2 regions of the Blastococcus sp. SYSU DS0533 genome follow, and region 2 is predicted to be linked to the other one. Evidence: riboswitches for the same ligand, from Rfam matches in the RefSeq annotation. Region 2 holds a riboswitch; the other holds the start of a gene.
What was found. Region 2 has a riboswitch for thiamine pyrophosphate ahead of ACI79W_RS13320 (ECF transporter S component). Riboswitches for the same ligand answer to the same signal wherever they lie in the genome.

Region 1 (6,765 bases), on a different contig from region 2:
GGTGCGGCGGTAGGCGGCGAACCTGCCACCGAGGAACGCCGTCCCCGGTGGGCACCGTCGGCGCGCCTCCGCGGTGGACATCGCCGACCGCGCCCCGTAGGCCCTCGCCTCGTAGGACGCGGTGGCGACGACGCCCCGGCCACCCACGCCGCCGACGACGACCGGCCGGCCGCGCAGCGAGGGCTTGTCGCGCTGCTCGACCGCGGCGAAGAAGGCGTCGAGGTCCAGGTGCAGGATGCTCGCCTCCCGCCTCATGGCACCGATGATCGCCCGGCGGGCGGGATCGGCGGTGGCCGCCCCCTGCTCAGACCGGGACGGTCCAGCTCTCGCGGGCGTGAGCGGCGCGCCAGAACTCGAGCTCGTACCGGGTCGCGACGGCGAACGCGGTCAGCATCGCGCCCTCCTGCCCGGGGGCCGAGCGGGCCGCGGCGTCGGTCAACCGCCGGGCGGTGGCGGTGGCCGCCTGGAACGGCGCCGCGTCGTACGTCGCGATCCACCGGCGGTAGGGGTGGCCGGCGGCCGCCCGCACCACCGGCGCCAGGCGGGCGCCCACGTGGCCGTACACCCAGTAGCAGGGCAGGACTGCCGCGGCGGCGACCGGGTAGGGGGCGGTCGCCGCCGTCGCCACCAGGTAGGAGGTGTACGCCAGGCAGGTCGGCGATGCGACCGGCGCACCGTCGGGCTCCCCGAGCACATCGGTGCCGAGCAGGTCGGCGTGCAACTGTGTCTCCACCGCCCCGCAGTTCTGCGCCGATCCGGCCCAGAACGCGGCCGCCTCCGCGTCGGGTGCGCGGGCCGCGAGCAGGGCCAGCGCCCGGGCGTAGCCGCCGAGGTAGAGGGCGTCCTGCTCCAGGTAGTGGCGGAACGCCTCCGGGGCGAGGCTGCCGTCGGCCAGTTCGGCGAGGAAGGGCAGGCCGTCGATCGCCCGGCGGAGCTCGGCCGTCGCCGCCCAGGCCCGGTCGCAGAACCCGGTCACGCGGGCCAGATCCCGGCGAAGTGGTGCACCGGACCGTGGCCGGCGCCGATCCGCAGCCCGGCGCCCGCGGCGAGCGCCCGCTGCAGGTAGTCGCGGGCGGGCTCCACCAGGTCCGCCCAGTCGGGTGTCCCACCGGCGTGGGCGGCCAGCGCGGCCAGCGCCGAGGAGAGCGTGCACCCGGTGCCGTGCGTCGCCGTCGTGTCGATGCGGGGCCGCCGGCTCTCGGTGGTGCCGGCGGTGGTGGCGAGGACGTCGACGCTCTCGGGGCCGCCCAGGTGGCCGCCTTTCAGCAGCACCGCCCGGGGCCCGAGGGCCAGCAGCGCCGCCGCCTGCTCGTGCAGCGCGGCGACGTCGGCCGCCGGTGCGGTGCCCAGCAGGGCGGCGGCCTCGGGCACGTTGGGGGTGACGAGGTCGGCCAGCGGCAGCAGCTCGGTGCGGACGGCGGCGACCGCGTCGTCGTCGATCAGCCGGTGGCCGCTGGTCGCCACCATCACCGGGTCGCAGACGACCGGGTCGGGGCGCCGTTCGGCCAGCGCGGCGGCGACCGCCCGGACGACGTCCGCGCTGCCCAGCATCCCGAGCTTGGTGGCGTGCACGTCGACGTCGTCGAGGAGCGTGTGCAGCTGCTGGGTGACGAACTCCGCAGGGACCGGGTGGACGCCGGTGACGCCGCGGGTGTTCTGCGCGGTGAGCGCGGTCAGCACCGCCGTCCCGTACGCGCCGAGTGCGCTGAAGGTCTTCAGGTCCGCCTGGACGCCCGCCCCTCCGCTGGGGTCGCTGCCGGCCACGGTGAGCGCGGTGGGCGTCATCGCGCACCCACCGGGGTCAGCTCCGCGCGCAGCGCCGCCGCCGCGGCCCGCGGGTCGGCCGCCGTGCAGATCGCCGACACCACGCAGACGCCGTCCACGCCCGTGGCCGCCGCGTCGGCTGCCCGGGCGGCGTCGATGCCGCCGATCGCCACGGCGACCAGCCCCGCGGCCCGCGCGGTCGCGGCCAGCTCCCGGACGGTGGTGAGGCCCAGCCCCGGGCCCGCCTCGGGCTTGGTCGGCGTCGCCCAGACCGGGCTCAGGCCGACGAGGTCGACCGTGCCCGGCGGGAGGCGGAGCGCGGCCGCGAGGTCCTCCGTGCTCTCGACGGAGAGCCCGACCAGCCGGTCGGGCCCGAGCGCGACCCGCACCTCGGTCACCGGCAGGTCCTCCTGCCCGACGTGCACACCCGAGGCGCCGGCCAGCAGCGCGACGTCCAGCGCGTCGTTCACCACCACCGCCACGTCCGGCCGGTCGGCGAGCGCCGCCTGCACCGAGCGGGTCAGCGCCAGCAGCTCCCGGCGCGAGGCCTGCTTGTCGCGCACCTGGACGGCGGTGACGCCACCGGCGACCGCGGCGCGCACGACGTCGGCCACCGGTCGCGGCCGGCAGAGCTCCGTGTCGGTGACCAGGTAGAGCGTCGGGTCGAACGACGGGCGCATCACGCGCTCCGCACGTCCGCCGCGGCGAGGTCCTCGGGGCCGACGACATCGAGGGCGTCGAGCCACGCCGCCGCGAAGGTGCCGGGGCCGGTGGCGGTCGAGGCGGCCCGCTCCGCGGCGAGGGCGACGTGCGCGTGAGCGGCGACTGCTCCGGCCAGCGGATCACCGGTTGCGGCGACGTAGGCGGCGACCAGCGCCCCGAGCGCGCACCCGGCGCCCGTGGTGCGGGTCAGCAGCGGTGAGCCGCCGCCGACCCGGACGGTCCGCCTGCCGTCGGTGATCAGGTCCACCTCGCCGCTGACGGCCACCACGCCACCGGTGCGCCCGGCGAGTGCCGCGGCGGCGGAGGCGGCGTCGTCGGCGCCCGCGGTGCTGTCCACCCCGCGGCCACCCGAGCCCACCCCGCTCAGCGCCATGATCTCCGAGGGGTTGCCGCGGACGACGGCGGGGCCGAGCGTCACCAGCTCGCCGGCCAGCGCCGTCCGGTAGGCGAGGCCGCCGACGGCGACCGGGTCGAGCACCCACGGGGTGCCCGCAGCCGCAGCCGACCGGGCGGCCAGCCGCATCGCCTCGGCGGTGCGCGCGTGGACCGTCCCCACGTTCACCAGGACGGCGGAGGCGACGGCGGCGAAGTCCCCGGCCTCCTGGGGCGCGTCGACCATCGCCGGCGCGGCGCCGACCGCGAGCAGGGCGTTGGCGGTCAGCGTCTGCACGACCGTGTTGGTCAGGCAGTGGACGAGCGGGGCGTGCTCGCGCAGCGCCGTGCGGGCCGCGCGCAGGTCGACGACTTCCACAGCATCGGACATGCCGGTGACATCCCTTCGCCAGTGCGAACTGGAGCAGGTTCGGCGGGTGTGATCTCAGTCCCGGGCGGGACACCCCGTGCCACGTACGGGAGCGAACCTAGCGCAGCCGGCGACCGGTGTCCCGCGCGGTGCGAGCACGCTGACCCGGGCGGGTGCCGATCGCCTAGGTTCCGGCGCGCGGCCCACCACCTCGCGCAGGTCAACGTCTCCCGGCTGCTCGCGCCGCTGGAGAGCCCGGTGCCGGCCGACTTCATGGCCGCGCTCGACGAGGTCAACGCCGAGGACGGCAACGCCACCTCGGTCCAGGCCTTCGGCTGGGACGCCGCCGGCAGCCACGGCGTGATCGGAACCTCACCGTCTGGCGCGACGTCGAGTCGCTGGCCGCTTACGTGTTCGGTGGCCGGCACCTGCAGGTCATGCGGCGGCGCCGCGAGTGGCTCCACCGCGCCGCGGAGGCCACCACGGCGCTCTGGTGGGTCCCGGCCGGCACCTTGCCCACCACCGAGGACGCCGAGGCGCGGGTCCGCCACCTGCGGGCCCACGGCCCCACCCCGGAGCGTTCACCTTCCGCAGCCACTTCCCGCCGCTCGAGGGGCCGTGGCGCCGTCGACGGACGCCTGGGTCTGCCCCGCGTGAGGTTGCTGCTCACCTCCGCCGGGCTGTGCCACCCGTCGCTGGTCGCGGCCGCAGAGGAGCTGGAGTGGGAAGTCGCCAGCCCAGCAGCGGCCGGTCCGGGGGTCAGCCTGCGGGGACGACGACCACAGCCTCCATCGGCCCGCCGCATTCCTCGGTGCCCCCCACGCGGCTCCAGGACAGGGATTCCGCGACCGCAGCCTCCGGGCCCTGCGGCCCGAGCACCCTCACCACCACGGACCCCGGCATCGCCATCACCGGCAACCTCGCGGTCGAGCCGACCAGCGCACCCGACACCTCGCGGGTCAGCTCGTCATCGTCCCGTTGCACGAGACCGCAGGGCTCCTCGCATCGGACCTCCACGGTGTGCCCCTCGGCCGCGGACCAGTCATCCGCCAACTGCACGATGAGCGTGCGGCCGTGGTCGACGGCCGGGCAGATCCGATCGGTCCCACCGGCTCTGGCCTCCGGCGAGCCTCCGGGGCGCGCCCCGCCTTCCGGCGTCCCGGCACCGCACCCGGTCGTCGTCAGGACGACCACGGCGGCGGTCACCGCCACGGTCAGGGCAGTCACGGCTGCAGCGCCGCGGCGAGCGACCCGGGCGGACCGCTGCCGCGCCGCCGGCATCCACTCTCGGCGTGGACCGTCCTCGTCCGCGATGTGCACGTGACTCCCTCCGCCGCACCGACCCCGCCGCCAGCCTCGGCTGCCGAGGCCGCCCCGCCAGGTCCCCGGACGGGCGGCGGGCCGGCCATCGCGTCCGGCCGAGAGCGCGTTCTGCCAGCCGGCAGGCACCTGCTGCCGCGCTCAGCCCTCGGTGAGCGCGGCTGCGGGCAGCCAGTCGGCGTCGAGCAGCTCGGCGATCTCCTGCAGCGCGGAGGTGTCCGCCCCTGCCGTGGAGCCGCTGACCGCCAGGCGCTCCACCATCACCCGGGCCACCTGCTCCTCCACCGTGTCGGCGGCGAAGGCCACCCGCCACGGCGAGGAACGCCCGTCGCGGTGGGTGCGCCCGGTGACCTGCCGGGCCTGGATGCCGGAGAACCGCGGCTGGTGGAACAGCCCCACGCGCGGGGTCTCGGACGCCGTGGACCCGCCGGGCAGCAGCTCGCCGGCGTGCAGGCTGATCGAGGCGGTGACGGTGAAGACGCAGACCGCGGCCTCCCCGCGCTGGAAGCGCAGCCGCTCGGCCTCGACGTCGAACCTGTCGCGGCCGTAGATGGAGGCCACCGGGATGCCGGCGTCCAGCAGGGCCTGCCGGATCGGATCGGCCGCGGTCTCCACGAACTCGACGGAGACGGCCACCTGCCGCTCGGCCTCGACCTGGGCCTTGACCCAGTCGACCGTCGCCTGCACCCGGATCAGCCCGGCTTTCTGACGGAACCGGAGCAGCGCTGCCCGGCCCCGGGCGGTCTGCCGGCCGCGCCGCGCCAGCTGCATCTCGGCCCGGAACTCCGACCACTCGGCCTGGTACTGCGCCCGCTCGGCGGGGGTGAGCAGCACCGGTGTGCCGGTCACCGTCACCGGTCCCCAGGGCGCCGGGCGGTGCAGCGTGGCGGGCGGGTCGGCGTCGGCCAGCCAGGACTGCAGGCGCGCCAGGTCGGCCCGGCGCTCGTCGGCCTCCTCGGTCCACTGCCAGCCGTAGCGCCCACGTTCCACGTGGAACGTGTGCCGCTCGAGCGCCTTCGGGAGGTCGACCCAGTCCCTGAACGACTCGCCGTGCCGGGCGGCGAACTCGGGCGCGAGGTACGGGAGCTCCAGCGGCGTGTGCGCCGGGGTCGCGGTGGCGGCCAGCACGTACGGGGTCTGCTTGACCCGCGCGGCGCCGGAGACGGCCTTCCAGTGCTTCCACCGCTGCGTCGTCGTGTGCCGCACCATGTGCGCCTCGTCGGCGACGACGACGTCGAAACGCAGCTTCGCCACCTTGCCCAGCCGGTCCCAGGTGGTGACGCACCAGCGCAGCCCGCCGTCGCCGAAGCCGGCGATCGAGCGGGCCCAGTGCGGGATGGTGATCGCGGCCGGGCGGTCGGCGATGACCAGCACGGTGCGGACCGGCCGCTGCGCGGCGATCTCGTGCACCGCCAGGATCGCCGTCCCGGTCTTGCCCACCCCGGGGTCGTCACCGAGCAGGAAGACCCGGCCCCCTGCGGCGGCGTGCGCGGCGACGACCGCGGCACCCTCCTCCTGCTGGGCGCGCGGCACCAGCGCGGGGGTCACCGGCAGCGGGCGCGGGGTCTCGTTGAGCTCGTCCTCCAGGAAGCGCTCGAGGCTGTACGCGGGCGGGTCGTAGGGCGCGAGCTCGGGCGGCAGTTCCGCACCCACCCACACGTGCGCCTGCAGCCCGGGATGCCAGACGGCGCCGGGCGCGGGGGCGCGGAAGGGCACGGCGAGCACCCACACCCGCTCCCCCGGCCCGGCGGTCGGCAGCCCCGGTGCGGGCTTGCGCGGTGCCGGCCTGCGCGCGGTCGCCTTCCGCGCGGTCGCCTTGCGCGTCGTCGCCGCCGTCGTCCGGCGGGTGCGCGTGCTGCTGGCCGCGCTCCGGCGTCGTCCTGGCATCTGCATCCTCTCGTCGACCCCCGGCACGGTAGAGGCCGGGGACGACGGCGCCGGGCAGGAGGCGGGCGTGCCGACGGCGGATCGTCACGCGGTCGACATCCCACCCGGGGGCTCCGGTGCGGTAGACCGGTCGGCGACAGCAGCCGGCGCTGGATCGGCCCTCGCCGTCCGCTGGCACGGACGTCACGAACGGGCAGTGCTGCCCGCGCCGGAGGACCTCATGACCCGAGCCCTGCGCCTCCTCGTCGCCGCCCTCGTCGCCGTGGCGGCGGTGGTCCTGCAGCCCGCCGGCGCTTCCGCCGCGGAACGGACGGTGACCTACACGGTCT
Region 2 (6,765 bases):
ACCAGCAGCGGCGCCAGCCGGAGTGCGGCGAGCGCACCGAAGGCGAACCGCGGCGAGAGCCGCCAGTGCAGGGTGAGGGCGTCGGCGAGGCGCACCGGGTCGGTGCTGGCGACCAGCAGCACCCCCGGCAGGGCCAGGCCCACCACGCGCAGCGCCAGCCCGGCACCGGTGACCAGGGAGGCCTCCTCGGCCAGCCAGACGTTGACCAGGCCCACGCTGGCGGCGCCGAACAGCATCGGCCAGGTGCGCACCCACACGGCGTAGGGGGAGGTGAGGCCGGCCGCGGGGAACAGCGCGAGCTCGAACAGCACGACGACCGCCGGCGTGACCACGTCGAGGCTGGTGAGCAGCACGAGGGTGACGACGGCCATCGCGGTCAGCTGGGCCACCGGGTTGATGCGGGACAGCGCGGTGCCCGGGGCCGGCCCCAGCGCGAGCGAGGCCGTCACCGCAGCGCCACCCGATCGTCGGCGAGCGCGGCCAGGAGGTCGGCGTCGTGGGTGACCGCCGCGACCGCGCAGCCCCGGGCCCGCTGCTCCGCCAGGAGCGTCACCACCTCTCGCCAGGTGCCGGCGTCCTGGCCGAAGGTGGGCTCGTCGAGCACCAGCACCCGGGGTGCGGTCGCCAGCGCGGTGGCCACGGACAGCCGGCGCTGCTGCCCGCCGGACAGGGTGTAGGGGTTGGCGTCGGCGAACGCGGCCAGCCCGAGCCGCTCCAGGAGATCCTCCGCGGTGCGCCGGGCCGCCTCGGCGTGCTCCCCGGAGCGCAACGGCCCCAGGGCCAGTTCGTCGCGCAGCCGACCGGTCAGGAACTGCTGCTCCGGGTGCTGGAACACCGTGCCGATCCGGCTGACCAGCTCGGCGGCGCGCCAGCGGTGCGGCGCCGGCTCGCCCCGGCGCGTGCCCGCGGCGAGCTCGGCGGCGGCGGCCACCCGCCCGGTGGTGGGACCCCGCAGGCCGGCCAGCAGCAGCGCGAGCGTGGACTTCCCGCTGCCGTTGGGCCCGGTGACGGCGGTGACCCGGCCGGCGTGCAGCTGCAGGTCCGTGGGCGGCAGCGCCGGACGGGCGGTGCCCCGGTACGCGAAGCCGGCCGCCTCGGCGGCGAGCAGGACCGGTCCGTCCGCCGCGGGGGGCAGTCGCAGCCCTGCCGTCCGGGGGAGGGGCCGCCAGCCGGGGCCGTGGGCGACGAGGCCACCGGGGACCAGCTCGACCACCCGGTCGACCAGCGGCAGCCAGGGCGCGGCGTCGTGGTCGACGACGAGCACGGTGGCCGAGCGGTCCGCGGTGGCGCGGGCGACGGCGTCGCGGACCAGGGCCGCGCCGTCGGGGTCCAGCTGGGCGGTGGGCTCGTCGAGCAGGAGCAGGCCGGGCCGCCGGGCCAGCGCGCCGGCCAGCACGAGCCGCTGCTTCTCCCCGCCGGAGAGCGCGTGGGTCGCCCGGTCGCGGCCGTACCGAAAGCCGACGGCGGCCAGCGCCCCGTCGACCCGCGGCCAGATCTCCTCCGGCGGCAGGCCGGCGTTCTCCAGGCCGAAGGCGACGTCGTCACCGGCGCGGGTCATGACCAGCTGGCTGTCGGGGTCCTGCGCCAGCAGACCCAGCCGGTCGCGGGTGGCGCGAGGGTGCAGACCGCCGACGGTCAGCTCACCGGTGACCTCGGTGCCCTCGTCGTCGAGGATCCCGGCCAGCGCGGCCAGCAGCGTGGACTTGCCCGCTCCGGAGGCACCGGTCAGCAACAGCCGCTCCCCGGGCTCGACGACGAGGTCGACGCCGGTGAGCGCCCAGGCCCGCCGGGAGGCGTGCCGGACCCCCAGCCCGCGGGCGACGACCCGGGCCGGCCCGGGCGACCCGGCCGCTCCGCCCCCGCTCCCGGGAGGTGACAGCGGCAGGGCGTCCCGGGTGCTGCGCCTGGGCACCCGCGGGGTCAGACGCGCTCGCGGCCGGCGGCGAAGGCGCCCAGCGCCCCGGTGCGGGCCAGCGCGCGCACCAGCAGCAGGCCGACGACCCCGGCCAGCAGCACGCTGGAGAGCACCGTGAAGACGGTGTAGGGCACCTGGTAGGTCAGGAAGCCCAGCTCGCTGTAGTACAGCGAGTTGTCGAGGACCGCCGTCGACAGCCCGGCGGTGACGCCGGCCAGCAGGGCGGTGCCCCACCCGAAGCTGCGGTAGCGGGTGAGCAGGAAGCCGAGCTCGCCACCCAGGCCCTGCACCAGGCCGTAGACGACGATGATCCCGCCGTAGGGCGAGCCCATGAGCAGGCTCACCGCCGCGGCGAGCGTCGAGGCGAAGACCGCGGCGCCGGGCTTGCGCACCAGCAGCCCGGCGACGACCCCCGGCATCAGGTAGACGCCGTTGAGCACCGCCGACAGCGGCGGGAAGAAGTCCAGCGGCTCGGCGAGCACGCCGAAGACGAGGTTCCACGCCCAGAACACGACGCCGAAGGCGACACCCAGGACGGCGGTGACGACGATGTCGACGGTGCGCCAGCGGACGGTGCGGGGCTGTTCCCCGGTGGTCGCGGCGGACGACGGGCGGACGGCCGGTTCGGCCATGTCTTTCCTCCAGACTCCCTGCGCCGGCATGACCCGGATCAGGTTCGAGGGTCTGCGGTGTCCCGCACTCTCAGCGCCGAAGCGCTCCCCTGCTGTTGATGTGCGTTCAGTTGTGCCCGCCGAGCGTAGACCACCTCTCCGTCCTGCGTTCTGCGCCCTGACCGCCGTCAGAGGACGAGGCCGAGGAGCAGGTGGGCGTTGAGCCCGACGATCAGGGCGGCGATGACGCTGCCCACCACGGTGGTGGTCCGGCGGTTCACCCAGCTCCCCATCAGGTCGCGGCGGCTGGTGAGCCACAGCAGCGGCACAAGGGCGAACGGGATGCCGAACGAGAGCACGACCTGCGACCAGACCAGCGCGGTCGTCGGGTCCCCGCCCAGCACGAGCACGGCCAGGGCCGGGGCCACGGTGATCAGCCGGCGGGCGAGCACCGGGATGTGCCGCTTGAGGAACCCGGCCATCACGACCTGCCCGGCGTGCGTGCCCACCGACGAGGAGGCGAAGCCCGAGGCCAGCAGCGCGAGGGCGAAGGCGAGCGCGGCGCCGGTGCCGAGCTGGTCACCGAGCCCGGCGTGCACGCCCTCGAGGCTGTCCACGCCGCTGCCGCTGGTGAACAGCTGGGCGGCGATGACCAGCATCGCGGCGTTCACCAGACCGGCCAGCCCCATCGCCACGACGATGTCGATGCGCTGGGCCCGCAGCAGCCGGCCCCGGCCCTCCCGGGTGCGGCCGGCGGTGACGGCGTCGCCGTAGCGGCCCGGGGTCAGCGCGGAGTGCACGTAGATCACGTGGGGCATCACCGTGGCCCCCAGGATCCCGGTCGCCAGCACGATGCTCTCGGCGCCGTCGAAGGAGGGCACCATGCCGCCGGCGAGCCCGCCCGGGTCGACGCCGGCGCCGAGCAGGGTGTAGCCGAAGCCGATCCCGATGACCAGCAGCAGGCCGGCGATGACCCGCTCGAACGGCCGGTACCCCCTGGACTGGGCGGCCAGCAGGATGAAGGCGACGACGGCGGTGATGACGCCACCGATCGGCAGCGGGACCCCGAACAGCAGGTGGAGCGCCACCGCCCCACCGACGATCTCGGCGAGGTCGGTGGCGATGGCGACCGCCTCGGCCTGCAGCCACAGCCCCCGGGTGACCGGCCGGGGCAGGTTCTCCCGGCACAGCGTGGCCAGGTCGCGGCCGGTGGCGAGGCCGAGCTTCGCCGTCAGCGACTGGATGAGCATCGCCATGAGGTTGGCCGCGACGATGACCCAGAGCAGGGTGTAGCCGAACGCGGCGCCGCCGGAGAAGTTGGTCGCGAAGTTCCCGGGGTCGACGTAGGCGACGGCGGCGACGAAGGCCGGGCCGAGCATCGACCACAGCCGGCGACGTCCCGGCCCGGTCCCCGGCGGGCGGTGCGCGGGGGCGCGGAGCGTCGTCGGCAGGACGGCGGCCTCGGTCTTCGACAGGTACACGGCGGCCTCGCAGGGTGTCCGGGTGGGCGGTCGCTCCTGCTCTGCCCGCCCCGCGTGTCACGCCGGGGCCGACCGGTGGCCCTCCGGGGCCAAGGTCAGGCTTTCCTGCCCCGGCCGGCGCGCCGGGCCCGCTCGACCAGCGCGTCGATGCGCGCGCCGTGGGCGCCCCGCCAGTACACCCGCCCGCAGGCGGCGCAGCGGGAGAACGCCTTGTAGCTGCGGCGCGTGCCCGGTTCCAGCAGGTCGGCGACCGCCTCCTTCGGCACCGGGTCGAGAGCGGCGCCGCAGGCGGTGCAGCGGGTGAGCGGCGCCAGCGGCACGGCGAACCGGTCCAGCACGTCGTCCAGCTGCTCTTCGGGCCGGGCACCCCGCACGAGCGCGCCGTGCGGCAGCGCGCGGCGCATGAGCAGGCCCCGGTCCTGCGTGAGCAGCACCCGGTCCTCCGCGGCCGCGCGGGCGACCAGCGCCGGGTCGTCGGCGTCGTTGGACCAGGCGGCATCCGTCCCGAGCAGCCGGAGCCGCCGGGCGAGGGCGCCCAGCCCGACGTCGAGCAGGAAGCCGCCCGGAGGGACGGCGACCGGCCGCGGCGCCGGTCCGACCTCGAGCACCGCGCCGGGGCGGAGGCGGGCACCGGCCGGCGCGGGTGCGCCGTCCACCCGGATGGCCCCGACCTCGGTCAGCGGGATCCCGGCGGCCTGCACGAGGTGCCCCGCCGTCGCCCCGGGGTCGAAGCGCAGCGGCCGCTCGCCGGCCGCCCGGTAGCGGGGGCCGAGCAGCCAGCGCAGCTCCGGGGCCGGCCGCACGCGCACGTCCACGGTGGCGGGCTACCCCGGGGCGACGGCCGCCGACACGCGCGGCAGGAGTGCACCGGGGTCTTCCTGGGCACGGAGAGGCGGTCCCGCCGTCCCACGCTGGAGGTCCCGTGTCCGACGCAACGCCCCGCCCGCTCGCCCTCGTCACCGGTGCGTCCAGCGGCATCGGGCTGGAGCTCGCCAAGCAGTTCGCCGAGCACGGGTTCGACCTCGTGGTCGTCGCCGAGGACGCCGAGCTCGACGCGGCGGCCCTGCAGCTGCGCCAGCGCGGTGCGGCCGTCTCGCCGATCCGGGCCGACCTCACCCGGCGCGCGGAGGTCGAGAAGGTGGTCGCGGCCGTGCGCGGCGCCGGCCGGCCGCTCGATGTGGCCGCCCTCAACGCCGGTGTCGGCGTCGGCGGCCGCTTCGTCGAGACCGACCTCGACCGGGAGATCGGGATGGTGGAGCTGAACTGCATCTCGACGATGCACCTGGCCAAGCGAGTCGCGCAGGACATGGTGGGCCGCGGCGAGGGGCGGATCCTGTTCACCTCGTCGGTCGCCTCGCAGGCGCCCGAGCCCTTCCAGGCCGTCTACTCCGCGACCAAGGCCTTCGTGCAGTTCCTGGCGCTGGGCATCCGCGAGGAGCTCGAGGGCACCGGCGTGACGGTCACCGCCCTGCTGCCCGGCCCCACCGACACCGAGTTCTTCGACCGCGGCGACCTCACCGACACCAAGCTGGGCGCCAGCGACAGCAAGGACGACCCGGCACTGGTCGCCCGGCAGGGGTTCGAGGGCCTGATGAAGGGCGAGGCCTCGGTGTTCGCCGGGTCGGTGACCAGCAAGCTGATGGGCCGCCTCTCGGCGCTGATGCCCGACGCGATCGCCGGCAAGACCCACAAGCCGATGACGGCCCCCGGCTCGGCCGAGGGCTGAGCCTGCGGCACGATCGGAGGCGTGACCGAGCCGCTGCAGCCCGTCGACCTCCCGGTGGGCGACCTCCTGCTGCGACCGTGGCGGGAGACCGACATCGAGCCGCTCTGGGCCGCGTTCCAGGACCCCGAGCTCCGTCGGTGGAACGGCGGGGGCGTGGCCACCCGGACCGACGCCCTGGTCCTGCTCGGGCGGCGGATGGACTGGACCTCCGGGGACCACGCGTCCTGGGCCCTGGTCGATCCCGCGGGCGAGCTGCTCGGCTCGGTCTCCCTGCACTCCGTCGACCGGCTGCACGCGAACGCGCAGATCGGCTACTGGACGGTCCCGGAGGCGCGCGGACGGGGGCTGGCACCGGCCGCGGTCGACGCCGCCTGCCGCTGGGCCTTCGGCGCGCTGCCCGTCGACCGGGTCGAGCTGTGCCACGCCGTCGAGAATCCCGCCTCCGGCCGGGTCGCGGAGAAGGCGGGCTTCACCCACGAAGGGCGGCTGCGCCGCTCCTACCGCTACGGCGACGGTGTGAAGCACGACGAGCTGCTGTGGGCCCGCCTCGCCGACGACCCGGTGCCGGTGGTCAGCACCCGCACCTGACCCCCGGGGCGGTGAGCGGGTCGGCCGGGGCCCGGTGCACGCCGTCCGGCCCCACCACGGGCAGCCCCTCCCGCGCCCAGTACTCGAACCCGCCGATCATCTCGCGCACCCGGTGGCCGAGCCGGGCGAGCCGCAGCGCCGCACGCGTCGCGCCGTTGCAGCCCGGCCCCCAGCAGTAGGCGACCACCGGGACCGCCGGGTCGAGCTCCGCGGCCGCCCGACGGGGGATCTCGGCACCCGGCAGGTGCACGGCGCCGGGCACGTGCCCCTGCTGCCATGCCTGACTGCTGCGGGTGTCGAGCAGGACGAACCCCGGGTGGCCGGTCTCCAGGGCGGCGTGGACGTCGCTCACGTCGGTCTCCACGGCCAGCCGGCGGGCGAAGTGGGCCGCGGCGGCGGCCGGTTCGGTGCTCCAGTCCATCACCGGGCCGACGGTAGGGGGGC

Region 1: another riboswitch for thiamine pyrophosphate. It lies ahead of thiM (hydroxyethylthiazole kinase); the one in region 2 lies ahead of ACI79W_RS13320 (ECF transporter S component).

Annotation. Positions count from the first base shown of each region.
Region 1 covers NZ_JBJGZZ010000019.1:36,560-43,324, forward strand. The annotation lists gene ACI79W_RS17915 (DNA polymerase IV) at 1-255, opposite strand, end outside; gene ACI79W_RS17920 (TenA family protein) at 305-976, opposite strand; gene thiD (bifunctional hydroxymethylpyrimidine kinase/phosphomethylpyrimidine kinase) at 973-1,785, opposite strand; gene thiE (thiamine phosphate synthase) at 1,782-2,444, opposite strand; gene thiM (hydroxyethylthiazole kinase) at 2,444-3,250, opposite strand; TPP riboswitch at 3,244-3,337, opposite strand; partial or broken gene ACI79W_RS17940 (DUF3291 domain-containing protein) at 3,565-3,795, shown strand; gene ACI79W_RS17945 (hypothetical protein) at 3,989-4,549, opposite strand; gene ACI79W_RS17950 (helicase) at 4,691-6,436, opposite strand; gene ACI79W_RS17955 (DUF3152 domain-containing protein) at 6,657-6,765, shown strand, end outside.
Region 2 covers NZ_JBJGZZ010000010.1:64,402-71,166, reverse strand. The annotation lists gene ACI79W_RS13330 (energy-coupling factor transporter transmembrane component T family protein) at 1-449, opposite strand, end outside; gene ACI79W_RS13325 (ABC transporter ATP-binding protein) at 446-1,912, opposite strand; gene ACI79W_RS13320 (ECF transporter S component) at 1,921-2,547, opposite strand; TPP riboswitch at 2,545-2,648, opposite strand; gene ACI79W_RS13315 (Nramp family divalent metal transporter) at 2,715-4,007, opposite strand; gene ACI79W_RS13310 (Mut7-C RNAse domain-containing protein) at 4,103-4,822, opposite strand; gene ACI79W_RS13305 (SDR family NAD(P)-dependent oxidoreductase) at 4,930-5,733, shown strand; gene ACI79W_RS13300 (GNAT family N-acetyltransferase) at 5,755-6,321, shown strand; gene ACI79W_RS13295 (rhodanese-like domain-containing protein) at 6,305-6,742, opposite strand.